DNA from 4 places in the Bacillus cereus group sp. BfR-BA-01316 genome. Region 1 is predicted to be linked to each of the others. Evidence: riboswitches for the same ligand, from Rfam matches in the RefSeq annotation. Region 1 holds a riboswitch; each other region holds the start of a gene.

Region 1 (3,136 bases):
TTAAAATTTCATGTTGTAATCTCTCTTCTATTCGTTTCATCAATTAATACCTTCTTTCACTTCTTGCTTTTCTCTCACATATTTCACGAGATGTTCTGTAATTTCATATTTTAAAAACGGTGTAATAAGATAAATACCGTTAAAGTATTTCATCGCCGCATCGATCAATTCTTGTGAAATACGAATTCCTTCCTCTATGGCTGCCTCTTTCGTTTCATGTCCATCCATTCTTTGTCTTATCTCTTCAGGGAGAGTAATACCTGGCACTTCAAAATGAAGAAAATCTGCGTTCAGCTTACTTACTAACGGCATAATTCCAATAAAGATAGGTTCTTCCAAATGCTTTGTCGCTTCGTATACTTCTTTAATTAAAGCTACATCATAAATTGGCTGAGTTAAGAAATATTCTGCTCCAGCATCAATTTTTCGTTCCATTCGTTTTACCGCTGCTTTTAAATGCCTTACATGAGGATTGAATGCCCCTCCGACAGAAAATCTTGTTGCCGGACCAATTGATTTCCCTAAAATAGAGCGACCGTCGTTCATCTCTTTAATCATTTTAATTAGCTCTATAGATGACAAATCATATACAGAAGTTGCACCTGGAAAATCACCAACGCGCGCTGGATCACCAGTTAAAGCTAACACTTCCTCCATACCTAATGCTGATAATCCAAGTAAATGAGACTGCAGTCCAATGACGTTATGATCTCTACACGTTAAATGCGTCAATACCGGAATATCATGCTTCGTTAATAATGCACCCATAGCCATATTCGAAACGCGAGGAGATGCTAATGAATTATCTGCTAGAGTAATAGCATCCGCTCCAGCCCTTTTCAGTGCTCTTGCCCCTTCAAAAAATCGCTGCGTGTCTAAAGTTTTCGGTGGATCTAATTCCACTACAACTGTCGTTTGTTTCTTTGCCTTCTCTGCGAGAGTAACATGAGCTCTCGAACGCTTCTCATGTGTATGGACCACTGTAGGCCTTTGAATCGTCTCCTTTGCTATTACAGGTACAACATTTGCAATAGCACGTTTCATTCCTTCAATATGTTCCGGGGTAGTACCACAACAACCACCTAATAAACGAATACCTTGTTCAATAAATTTTGGTGTCATCTCTTCAAAATATGCTGGACTTCCCTCATATACGTAACGCCCCTCCACATAATTCGGAAGACCTGCATTCGGATATGCTGATAAATAGCCATTTTGAGGAATCGATATCATTTTGAAAGCTTCCGTCATATGAAGTGGCCCCAGTTGACAGTTCAATCCAACAACATTGGCACCGTAATCTAAAAGCTGTTTTAATATTTCATTGACATCATTCCCATTTTGAGTCGTACCTGCCTCATGTAACGCTAACTGAGCAACAATCGGAATATTCGTTTGTTTACGCAATACTTTAACGGCATGCAATAATTCAAATTCATCATAAAAAGTTTCTAATAGTAATCCATCAACCTGTTCTTCTAGTAAAGCACCTGCCTGCTCAAGTAACATAAATTCTCGCTCTATATCAGTCGTTGTAACAGCACCAATATGTTTCATACCTCCAATTGTCCCTAAAATTGCATTCCGCTCTGTTACCGATGCTTTCGCAATATTCACTGCCGCTTTATTAATTTGGACAACTTGATTTTCTAGACCATACATGCGGAGTTTCGCTTCATTCGCACCATACGTATTCGTTTGAATAACATCCGCTCCAGCAGCTACATATTGTTTATGGATCGATATAATTAAGTCCGGATCAGACAAATTCAATTCTTCAAAACTACTTTGTAAACCATGCGAATGTAATAAAGTTCCAACTGCTCCATCACCTATTACAATTCCTTTTGATAATAAATCTAGTAATTTCACGAATCTCCCTCATTTCTATCAATATAAAAACCCCCTCTTCACTTTGAAGAGGGGGACATAATTGTTCCTCCTCTTATTATGCAAAACACACGTTTTGCAGGTTTTAGCACCGTTTCAAACATTTAGTTTGCAGGTTGCCGGGTTTCACAGGGCCTTTCCCTCCACCGCTCTCAATAAGAGTTTGTCTTTATTATTTTATTTATGTAGCTAAAAGGAAATACGTTCCCCTTTTAACAATGTCTGTTAATTTTTTAATAAATTTAGCATGCACAAAAATAAAAGTCAATGACACTTGCGGAAAAATAAAAATAATTTAAAATAAAGTTGCAATTCAATTATCTTTTGTTGTAAAGTTAAAAACATAATAAAAATTTCATACGAACATTCTTATCTAGAGAGGTAGAGGGACTGGCCCTATGACGCCTCAGCAACCATTAACATTCATTCGTTAATAAGGTGCTAATTCCAGCAAATTGTGAAAGATTTGACAGATGAGAAGAAGACTCTATTCAAACCGAAAGCCTTCTTCTTAGAAGGCTTTTTTTATTTTAAATTCACTTAGTCGTTCACTTTAAAAAGGGGGAATTTTCACATGTCAACAATCGAAACAAAACTAGCACAAATCGGGAACCGTAGCGAAGCTACAACAGGAACTGTTAATCCACCTGTTTATTTCTCAACTGCTTATCGTCACGAAGGAATTGGTAAATCTACTGGCTTTGACTATTCAAGAACTGGAAATCCGACTCGCGGTCTTTTAGAACAGGCAATTGCAGATTTAGAAATCGGTGAGCAAGGGTATGCCTGTAGCTCAGGAATGGCGGCTGTCCTCCTTGTCCTTTCACTATTCCGTTCCGGAGATGAGCTTATCGTATCTGAAGACTTATACGGAGGAACATATCGTCTATTTTCCGAACATGAAGACAAGTGGAATATTCGATGTAGATACGTAGATACACAATCTATTAAACAAATTGAGCAAGCAATCACATCTCAAACGAAGGCTATTTTCATAGAAACACCGACTAATCCATTAATGCAAGTAACTGATATCGCCAATGTAGCAAGTGTAGCGAAAAGGCACGGACTACTTCTTATTGTAGATAACACGTTCTATACACCTTATATACAGCAACCATTAACAGAAGGTGCAAACATCGTCCTTCATAGCGCAACTAAATATTTAGGCGGGCATAACGATGTACTAAGCGGACTTGTCGTTGCGAAAGGGAAATCTCTTTGCGAGGAGCTTGCTCATTATCAT
Region 2 (3,136 bases), on a different contig from region 1:
TGCAAGCAAAAACTACTTCTGAAACTTTATAAGAAATAGTAGAAGAGATCTTCACAGTCTGTGAAGATCTCTTCTTTTTGAGAAACTCTCTATAATAGAAGCTAGTTAATTTGAACCGAGAAATATTTACCAAATATTACTATGTGTTATTTAAAACCAGCTAAACCCTATTAATATCGGGATAAACATGAAAATAGAAACAAAACAACGAGAAAAATTGACTTATTAGTCATATTTTTTAGTATTCATTTTGAGAATTTCCTGTATAATACAATTTGAAAGAAAATCTATGGTTCGACAAGAGAACACTCCTTTCGGTTTTGCTAACTGAAAGGAGTGTTTTTTTAGGTGGTTAAAAATTCTTCGGTACTCATTACATTTGCATATACTACATTTAAACTCGCTAAAATTGCATTGTGAATATAAACAGCTGGTATAGTAGCGTTTTTAAATGAAAGATCTTTTGTCGCACAAGCATCGTGTATAACGGTACAATGAAAGCTAAAATCAAAAGCAGCCCTTACTGTAGCATCAATACACATATGGGTCATCATTCCGCAAATTACGACGTGCTCAATTTCTGAACGTTGTAATCGCTCTAGAAGGTCAGTTTCTCGAAAGCTATTTGGATAGTGTTTCAGTATAACAGTTTCCTTTCTAAGTGGACGGACATTTTCGTGAATATGGACACCTTCTGTATTGGGTAGGAAAAAAGTAGCGTCATTTTTTATAGCTACATGTTGGATATGAAAAATAGGTTCGTTTCTAATTCTAAAATGTTGTAGTAGCTGACTAGCATATTCACTTGCTTCTACTGGATTACGTAATTCCATCTTTCCATTTGGAAAATAATCATTTTGAATATCGATGAGCAAAAGGGCTGTTTTCATATATTTATCTTCCTCCGATTTCATATTCAAATACTGTTATTCAATTAGTAGAGAAGATTCTCCTTTTTAAAAGTATGAGTGAGGAGGATTTTACATAACTATAAAAATTACTATTGTATTGTGATTTTTTATTTGAAAATTTTAATAGAGGGATAATTAATGTTTTTCTAAAAAATGTATTGACTCTTATTATTCTGAGTTCTATAATGACAATTAAATCGATACACTCTTATCCAGAGAGGTGGAGGGACTGGCCCTACGATACCTCAGCAACGGGTTTTTTAATACCGTGCTAATTCCAGCAAGCCTATAAAGGCTTGGAAGATGAGAAGATGTGAATGAGTACATATATAAGTGCTCTCCTTCTTATCTTTATTACTGATAAGAAGGAGAGCACTTTTTATTTTATCTCGAAAGCTCTACTTCAAGTTTTTACAGCATATAGGAGGGAAGAAAATGATTTCTTTTAACAATGTAAGTAAAGTATATGAATCAGGCGGACAATCAGTTCATGCCGTGGAGGATGTAACGTTGTCAGTTGAAAAGGGCGAAATTTTTGGCATTATCGGATTTAGTGGTGCAGGGAAGAGTACGTTATTACGTTTAGTAAATATGTTAGAAAGACCAACTGCAGGAACAATTTCAATAGATGATAAAGATATTACATCATTATCGGCGAAAGAATTACGGAAACTAAGACAAAGAATTGGAATGATTTTTCAAAGCTTTAATCTATTTAATTCAAGAACGGTGTTTGGGAACATTGCTTATCCATTAAGGTTAGCGAAATTGCCGAAGAATGAGATAAAAGAAAGAGTGAATGAACTACTAAAATTTGTTGGTTTAGAAGATAAAGCGAACTATTATCCAGAACAGTTATCAGGGGGGCAAAAGCAGCGTGTTGGGATTGCAAGAGCACTTGCGACATCACCAGATATTCTCATATGCGATGAGGCAACATCAGCTTTAGATCCGGAAACAACGACAGAAATTTTAAATTTATTAAAGAAAGTAAATAGAGAGTACAATTTAACGATTCTACTTATTACACATGAAATGCACGTTGTGAAAGAAATTTGTCACCGTGTAGCCGTTATGGAAAAAGGAAAAGTAATTGAAGAAGGAAAACTGTTTGATGTTTTCACACAACCAAAAACAAAGACAACTCAAAATTTTGTACGCTCTGTTATTAATGATCACTTACCAGAAAGTGTTCTAGCGAAAATTCAAAACGGAGGTCAGATTTATCGCCTGACTTTTACTGGGGAAGAGACAGGGCAGCCTGTACTATCATATATTGCGAAAAACTATAACGTCGATGTAAATGTTCTTTACGGAAATATTATTGAACTCCAAAATGTGCTATTTGGAAATCTTCTTGTAGAACTACAAGGTGAACAGAAAGAAATTCAAAAAGCATTACAACATCTAAGACTGCAAGTACAGCTGAAGGAGGTGGAAGCTCATGCGAGTTGATTGGAGTATATTTTGGCCTCGCATATTAGATGCGACAGGGGATACCCTCTTAATGGTAATTGTAACCCTTATATTTGCTACAATTCTTGGTATACCTCTAGGTTTACTTTTATACGTAACGAGAAAAGGAAACTTTTTAGAAAACAAATGGGTCTTTTCTATTCTTAATATCGTAATTAATACAATTCGTCCGGTTCCATTCATTATCTTTTTAGTAGCTTTAAGTCCGATAACAAGAAGTGTTATTGGAACGACGATTGGAACAGCAGCAATCTTCCCAATGACGTTAGTTGCATCAATTGGTATTGCTAGAATGGTTGAAACAAATCTTGTTTCTGTTCCGAAAGGGGTAATTGAAGCAGCACAAGCAATGGGCGCTTCACCACTTAGAATTGTTTTTGAAATCCTCGTGCCAGAAGCTTTAGCACCATTAATCTTAGGTGTCACGTTTATGACAGTTGGTTTAATTGAATTTTCTGCAGTTGCTGGGCTTGTCGGTGGTGGCGGTCTTGGTGACTTAGCAATGACATATGGTTATCAACGCTTTGATACGTCAGTTATGTTCGTAACGGTCGTTTTACTTATTATTCTTGTACAGGTAGCTCAAAATTTAGGAAACTACTTTGCGAAAGTCTTTTTACGCAGATCATAAAAAGGAAGAGGGGAAAAGAAAATGAAGAAAATTTTAGCATTTGCATTATCAGCGATTGTAGGAATTACAGCCTTAAGCGGCTGCACAGGTGGAGACACAAGTGCAGGAGCGAAAGAGA
Region 3 (3,136 bases), on a different contig from region 1:
TATAGATGTCGTGAGCAACACTGTATACGCTACAATTACAACCGCTATTTTTCTTTTTTTCAAATGGCACTCTCCTCGTTTGAAATTCTAATCTCACTAGTACTTCTCTCTATTCTTATTGTACCTACTTTCTTAAAAGGAAAATACTACACTCTAAAAAAGAACTATCTTTCTTTTACTTATTATGAAGTGAAACCATAAGCATGATTAAAAAAACATTTAAATATGATGTAGAGGAAAATAACTTAATTCAGGAGGTTGCTATGAAAGCAATTATTTGCACAAAATACGGGCCACCTAACGTTCTCAAGCTTCAAGACGTAAAGAAACCTACTCCTAAAAAGAATGAAGTATTAGTTAAGATTCACGCAACAAGTGTAACAACTGGCGATTGTAGAATGCGAAGCTTTAACTAGTCCACTTTTATTTTGGATTCCTATGCGACTTGTATTAGGGCTTAGAAAACCGAGAAAACCTATACTTGGAGTAGAATTAGCTGGAGAGGTTGAAGAAATAGGAACAGATGTGACTCAATTCAAAAAGGGAGATCACATCTTTGCATTAACAGGACTTAACGTTGGTGGTTATGCTGAATACACATGTGTACATGAAAGCGGATTGATAGCATTAAAACCTACCAATGTGACGTATGAGGAAGCTGCAGTTATTCCTTTCGGCGGAACTTCAGCATTACATTTTTTGAGAAAAGGACACATAAAAAAAGGACAGCAAGTACTTATATATGGCGCCTCCGGATCAGTAGGTACCGCCGCTGTGCAACTTGCTATATATTTCGGCGCGACTGTTACAGCTGTTTGTAGTAATTCAAATTTTGAGCTAGTAAAATCTTTAGGGGCTGATAACGCAATTGATTATACGAAAGAAGATTTTACTGAACGAGGCGAGTGCTACGATATAATATTTGATGCAGTTGGAAAGTATAAAAAATCCCTTTGTGAAAAAGCATTAACGCCTAATGGAAAATACGTATCTGTTAATGGAACAATGGCAAAGGTCAGTAAAGACGATATGAGCCTATTAAAACAACTAGCTGAAACAGAAAAGCTAAAACCTGTTATTGATAGAACTTACCGATTGGAAGAAGTTTCAGAAGCTCATACGTATGTAGAGATGGGACATAAGAAAGGCAATGTTTCGATTACCTTAAAATAAAATATATTCAGAAAATAATATTGACAATTCTTTTTGTAAGATTTACTATTAGTACCATATTTAAAAACTAAATACACATACTCTTATCAAGAGTGGCGGAGGGACTGGCCCGATGATGCCCGGCAACCGAGCTTATAACGTATAAGCTAAGGTGCTAATTCCTGCAGAACGATTTTCGTTTTGGAAGATAAGAGAGGAACCTATTTCGTCTATTCGGCACCTCTCTTATTTTTGAGAGGTGCTTTTTATTTTAGAACGCATATTAAGGAGGAATTATAAATGAAAAAGGTATTATTAAGTATTGTAAGTGGAGCTGTATTATTGTTAGGCGCATGTGGTGCTAATTCTGATAAAGAGGTAAAAGCATTAGATGAGAAAAAGATTACCGTTGGTGTAACAGGCGGACCGCATGAACAAATTTTTGAAAAGGTGAAAGAAGTTGCAGCAAAAGATGGCCTCCAAATCGATGTAAAGATATTTAATGATTATGTAGCACCAAACGTATCTTTAGATGAAAAAAGCCTCGATGTAAATAGCTACCAAACTAAATCTTATTTAGACGTATTTAAAGCTGAACGTAATATGAAATTAACTGAAGTATTTTCCACAGTAACATTCCCTATGGGTATATACTCTAAAAACTTAAAAGATGTAAAAGAATTAAAAGAGGGCGACGCAATTGCTGTCCCAAATGACCCAACAAATGAGCTGCGTGCTTTAAAGCTATTTGAAAAAGCAGGGGTTTTAAAAATCGATCCAAAAGCTACAGAAAAAGCGACTGCAAAAGATGTAATTGAAAATCCAAAAAATTTAAAAATTATTGAATTAGAGGCATCTCAATTACCAACGCAGCTAAGTGAAGTAAAGGCGGCTGCGATTAATACAAACTTTGCATTAGGTGCAAAATTAAGTCCCGCAAAAGATTCTATTTTCCGCGAGGGAAAAGATTCACCCTATGTGAACTGGGTCGTTGTTCGTACTGAAAATAAAGATGATGCTGTTGTAAATAAATTAAAGAAAGCTTATCAATCTAAAGAAGTAAAAGATTTCATTGAGAAAAAATTCGATGGTTCTGTTTTACCGTCTTGGTAGGAGCTGACTATAATGATTGAATTGAAAAATATTTCCAAAGTATTCTCAACAAAAAAAGGGAATGTTGAGGCTCTTAAACCAACTTCCCTTAAAGTAAAGAAGAGCGAAGTATTTGGAATCATCGGATATAGCGGCGCTGGTAAAAGTACATTAATTCGCTGTGTAAATTTATTAGAAAAACCAACGACAGGAAATATCATTGTAAACGATCAAGATTTAACAACCTTATCGACGAAAGAACTCGCAAAAGCGAGACAAAAAATCGGCATGATTTTTCAAGGATTCAATTTACTTAAAACCGTTACCGTTTATGAAAACATCGCACTACCCTTACGTCTATCTGGTCTTCCAAAAAATGAAATTGAAAAAAGGGTAGAAAAGTATTTACGCATTGTTGATCTCTTTAATAAAAAAGATGCCTATCCAAGTGAATTATCTGGTGGTCAAAAACAACGTGTAGCGATCGCCCGCGCACTATCTCATGAGCCTGAAGTTTTATTAAGTGATGAAGCAACAAGCGCATTAGATCCGGAAACGACCGATTCTATTCTTGATTTATTATTAAAGATCAACGAAGAAATCGGAATTACGATTTTGCTAATTACACACGAAATGAATGTCATCCAGCGTATATGTGACCAAGTTGCTGTAATGGAACATGGATCTGTCGTTGAAAGTGGAACCGTAAAAGATATTTTCACAAATCCACAACATGTAACAACGAAGAAATTTGTAAATAGCGCATTTGCAGCTAAAATTCCAGAAGAGGTACAGAAAGAGCTACAAAGTACTGGAGAAATCGTAACACTTTCATTTATTGGAACCTCTTCAGGAGAACCCGCGTTAGCTGTTGCTACAAAACGTTTCCACG
Region 4 (3,136 bases), on a different contig from region 1:
TGTTGTTCGTAACGTCATAATGTCCATGTCTTGAAGTGTAGCTATAGAAGAAGAGAAAACATATTATAAATATGTGTATATAGGTAATCAGGTGTTCTATATGTATATACATGTTGAACTATAATCTGTCGTTATATGTTTCAACTTAGTAGACATTACATTTTGGTGGTAAAATATTTCGTTTCTTTGATTATTTAGAATATTAACACTGGAAAGAACTATATGTCAATAATAAAAAACAGAGTATTAATTTCTTAAAATAATATATTAAGAAACAGATTTCCTTGTATCGGGGAATCTGTTTCTATTAATCTAATTTTCGATTTTTGCCCACTTGAAGTTTAACTGGCCTGCAAAGTCAACTTGCACAATTCCTTTTACATAAGAACGCTCTAGATAAGATTCTCCTTTTTGGTAAAGAGGAGCGATAACAGAGTCCTTAAATAATATTTTCTCTGATGCTAGTAACGCCTCCCAGCGAGCTTTTTCATCACCAGCCAAGGTAGTTTTAACTTTTTCAATTGTGTCATCAAACTCTTTATTAGAGTAATGATCTAAGTTGTAAGGGTTATTCGTCGTAAATAGTTCAAGGAATGTAATTGGATCAGCAAAGTCAGGGCTCCAACCGTCAATTCCAATTTCATATTCACCTTTTAATAATAATGAAACCTGCTGCTTACGTGGCTGAGGTTTTATATTAACTGTTAAGCCATCTAGGTTCTTTTCTAGTTGTTCTTTTAAAAATTCTCCTGTTTTCTTCTCAAGGTCACCGTCACTTGTTAATAGTTCTAATGTTATTTTTTCAGAACTAAGTTCTTGTTTTGCCTTTTTCCATAATTCCTTTGCGGATTTTGTATCTGTTTTCGTTAAGTCACCGTTCGCAGAGCGGAAGTCTGTTCCATCTGGCCCTTTCGCAAATTTTTTCGGAATGAGACTGTACGCTGGTGTAGAGCCATCATTCAATAGCGTATTTACAAAGGATTTTTGATCAATTGCTTTATCGATGGCTTGGCGTACAGATACGTTTTGCAGCACTTTGTTTTGTTGGTTCATACGTAAAAATTGTACGCCTACATTTGGACGTTCTTTAAAGTTCCCATCTTTTTTATACTTATCAACGAAATCAGATGTTAATTTTATACGGTCTAATTGTTTTGATTCAAATAAATTTACTTCCGTTGATTTCTCTTTTACAACGTTGAAATTGATTTCTTCGAGTTTGACATTATCTTTATCCCAATAGGTAGGGTTTTTCTTGAATTTAAAGCTTTGTTCATGCTTCCAATCGTTTAGTGTAAAAGCTCCGTTGTACAAGATTTTGTTATCTTCTAAAGCGTACTTATCACCTTGTGCTTTAAAAAATTCCTCGTTGATTGGTAGAAATGTTGGGAACGCCGTTAAGCTAATAAAGTATGGAACAGGACGCTCTAGTTCTACCTCAAACGTATGGTCATCAATTGCTTTTACACCAAGTTGATCGGCTGGAAGCTCTTTACTGTTAATTTTTTTAGCGTTTTTAATATCAAAGAATAAAAAAGCATATTCAGAGGCTGTTGCTGGATCAACAGCTCTTTGCCAAGCGAAGACAAAATCTTTCGCTGTTACAGGTGTGCCGTTCGACCATTTTGAATCTCGTAAATGGAATGTGTATTTCGTTTTATCGCTACTCACTTCATGAGACTTTGTGACACCAGGAACAGGTTTATTACCCTCGCCAAGATTGTATAAACCCTCAAATACGTTTCTCATTACTTGACCAGAATCAGTATCTGTAGCACGAGCCGTATCCATTGTTCGAATCTCAGTAGGTGAAGATAAGTTTAAAACTTGCTTACTAGGTGCCTCATCTTTTGCATTTGCTCCGCTCGCTTCGTTTTTATAACTACCGCAACCAGATAATAAAATACTTACTCCTACAACTGATGCAATACTGGGTACAAACTTCTTTTTCATTTGATTTTCCTCCTAAATAGTTAATAAGATTGGATGATGATGAGGGCAATGAAAAATAAAAAATCCCTCTTTTCGTATTGAGAAAGAGGGATTTTTACGTACAAGTTATGCACCCGTATATAAACGAAGTCCCTCATTCTATCTTTCAAGCATAAAGCTTGCAGGAAGTGGCACAGTATTCAAAATGAACCTGCTGCCGAGGTTTCAAAGGGCCAGTCCCTCCACCTCTCTTGATACAATGAGTAAACAAATGAATTTTATTAATTTTTGCGTTTATTTGATAATTCGAAATCTTACACCTTAGATAATGAAGTGTCAATCAAATGGGGTATAGTTTAAATTTTCAGTTTTATTAAAAATAAAAAAAACCACTGCATATGGCAGTGGTTTCCCTACTAGAAGTTAAAGTTATCTGGATCTGGACCAACGCGATGATTTTCATTTAAAGCTTGAATTGCTTTCATATCATCCGAGCTTAATTCAAAGTCGAAGATGTTTGCATTTTCAATAATGCGGTGTTCTTTAATAGACTTAGGGATTGTCACAACTTCATTTTGTAGATCCCAACGTAAAATAACTTGTGCAGTTGATTTATTATATTTTGTCGCAATTTCTTGTAATGTTGGATTATCCAGTAGTTGTCCTTGCATTAATGGTGACCAAGCCTCAAGCTGGATGTTATGTTCTTTACAGAAAGCATGTAATTCTTCTTGTGCTAAGCGAGGGTGGTATTCCACTTGGTTGACTATTGGCTTAATTTCAGCAATTTCAAATACGTCTTGTAAGTGGTGAATGTGGAAATTACTCACACCGATAGCACGAACACGACCATCTTTATAAAGCTGCTCTAAAGCTTTCCATGATTCAGTGTATTTTCCTTTTACAGGCCAATGTACTAAGTATAGATCTAAATATTCTAGACCTAATTTTTCTAATGTAGTTTCAAACGCTTGTAATGTTGACTCGTAACCTTGATCACTATTCCAAACCTTTGAAGTGATGAATAACTCTTCACGAGGAATACCAGATTCTTGAATTGCCTGTCCAACGCCTTCTTCGTTTTTATATATCGCAGCAGTATCGATACTACGGTATCCATTTTTTATAGCTGCTTTTACAGAATCAATTACTTCTGTACCATCTTCAACTTTAAAAACACCTAAGCCGAACCAAGGCATTTTCA

Evidence for each region. Region 1 has a riboswitch for S-adenosylmethionine ahead of MR071_RS02270 (bifunctional homocysteine S-methyltransferase/methylenetetrahydrofolate reductase). Riboswitches for the same ligand answer to the same signal wherever they lie in the genome.
Region 2: it holds a riboswitch for S-adenosylmethionine, as region 1 does, so the genes downstream of both, MR071_RS10455 (methionine ABC transporter ATP-binding protein) here and MR071_RS02270 (bifunctional homocysteine S-methyltransferase/methylenetetrahydrofolate reductase) in region 1, are expected to answer to the same signal.
Region 3: it holds a riboswitch for S-adenosylmethionine, as region 1 does, so the genes downstream of both, MR071_RS14645 (MetQ/NlpA family ABC transporter substrate-binding protein) here and MR071_RS02270 (bifunctional homocysteine S-methyltransferase/methylenetetrahydrofolate reductase) in region 1, are expected to answer to the same signal.
Region 4: it holds a riboswitch for S-adenosylmethionine, as region 1 does, so the genes downstream of both, MR071_RS14555 (peptide ABC transporter substrate-binding protein) here and MR071_RS02270 (bifunctional homocysteine S-methyltransferase/methylenetetrahydrofolate reductase) in region 1, are expected to answer to the same signal.

Annotation. Positions count from the first base shown of each region.
Region 1 covers NZ_JAKUGX010000002.1:110,098-113,233, forward strand. Annotated here, with positions in the region: gene metH (methionine synthase) at 1-40, opposite strand, end outside; gene MR071_RS02270 (bifunctional homocysteine S-methyltransferase/methylenetetrahydrofolate reductase) at 40-1,872, opposite strand; SAM riboswitch class I at 1,943-2,052, opposite strand; SAM riboswitch class I at 2,257-2,370, shown strand; gene metI (cystathionine gamma-synthase/O-acetylhomoserine thiolyase) at 2,465-3,136, shown strand, end outside.
Region 2 covers NZ_JAKUGX010000010.1:25,110-28,245, forward strand. Annotated here, with positions in the region: gene pruA (L-glutamate gamma-semialdehyde dehydrogenase) at 1-32, shown strand, start outside; gene MR071_RS10450 (cysteine hydrolase family protein) at 345-914, opposite strand; SAM riboswitch class I at 1,117-1,221, shown strand; gene MR071_RS10455 (methionine ABC transporter ATP-binding protein) at 1,347-2,366, shown strand; gene MR071_RS10460 (methionine ABC transporter permease) at 2,356-3,018, shown strand; gene MR071_RS10465 (MetQ/NlpA family ABC transporter substrate-binding protein) at 3,040-3,136, shown strand, end outside.
Region 3 covers NZ_JAKUGX010000017.1:73,203-76,338, forward strand. Annotated here, with positions in the region: gene MR071_RS14635 (FAD-binding oxidoreductase) at 1-63, opposite strand, end outside; partial or broken gene MR071_RS14640 (NAD(P)-dependent alcohol dehydrogenase) at 264-1,173, shown strand; SAM riboswitch class I at 1,254-1,367, shown strand; gene MR071_RS14645 (MetQ/NlpA family ABC transporter substrate-binding protein) at 1,453-2,265, shown strand; gene MR071_RS14650 (methionine ABC transporter ATP-binding protein) at 2,278-3,136, shown strand, end outside.
Region 4 covers NZ_JAKUGX010000017.1:54,207-57,342, reverse strand. Annotated here, with positions in the region: gene MR071_RS14555 (peptide ABC transporter substrate-binding protein) at 313-1,953, opposite strand; SAM riboswitch class I at 2,089-2,193, opposite strand; gene MR071_RS14550 (aldo/keto reductase) at 2,349-3,136, opposite strand, start outside.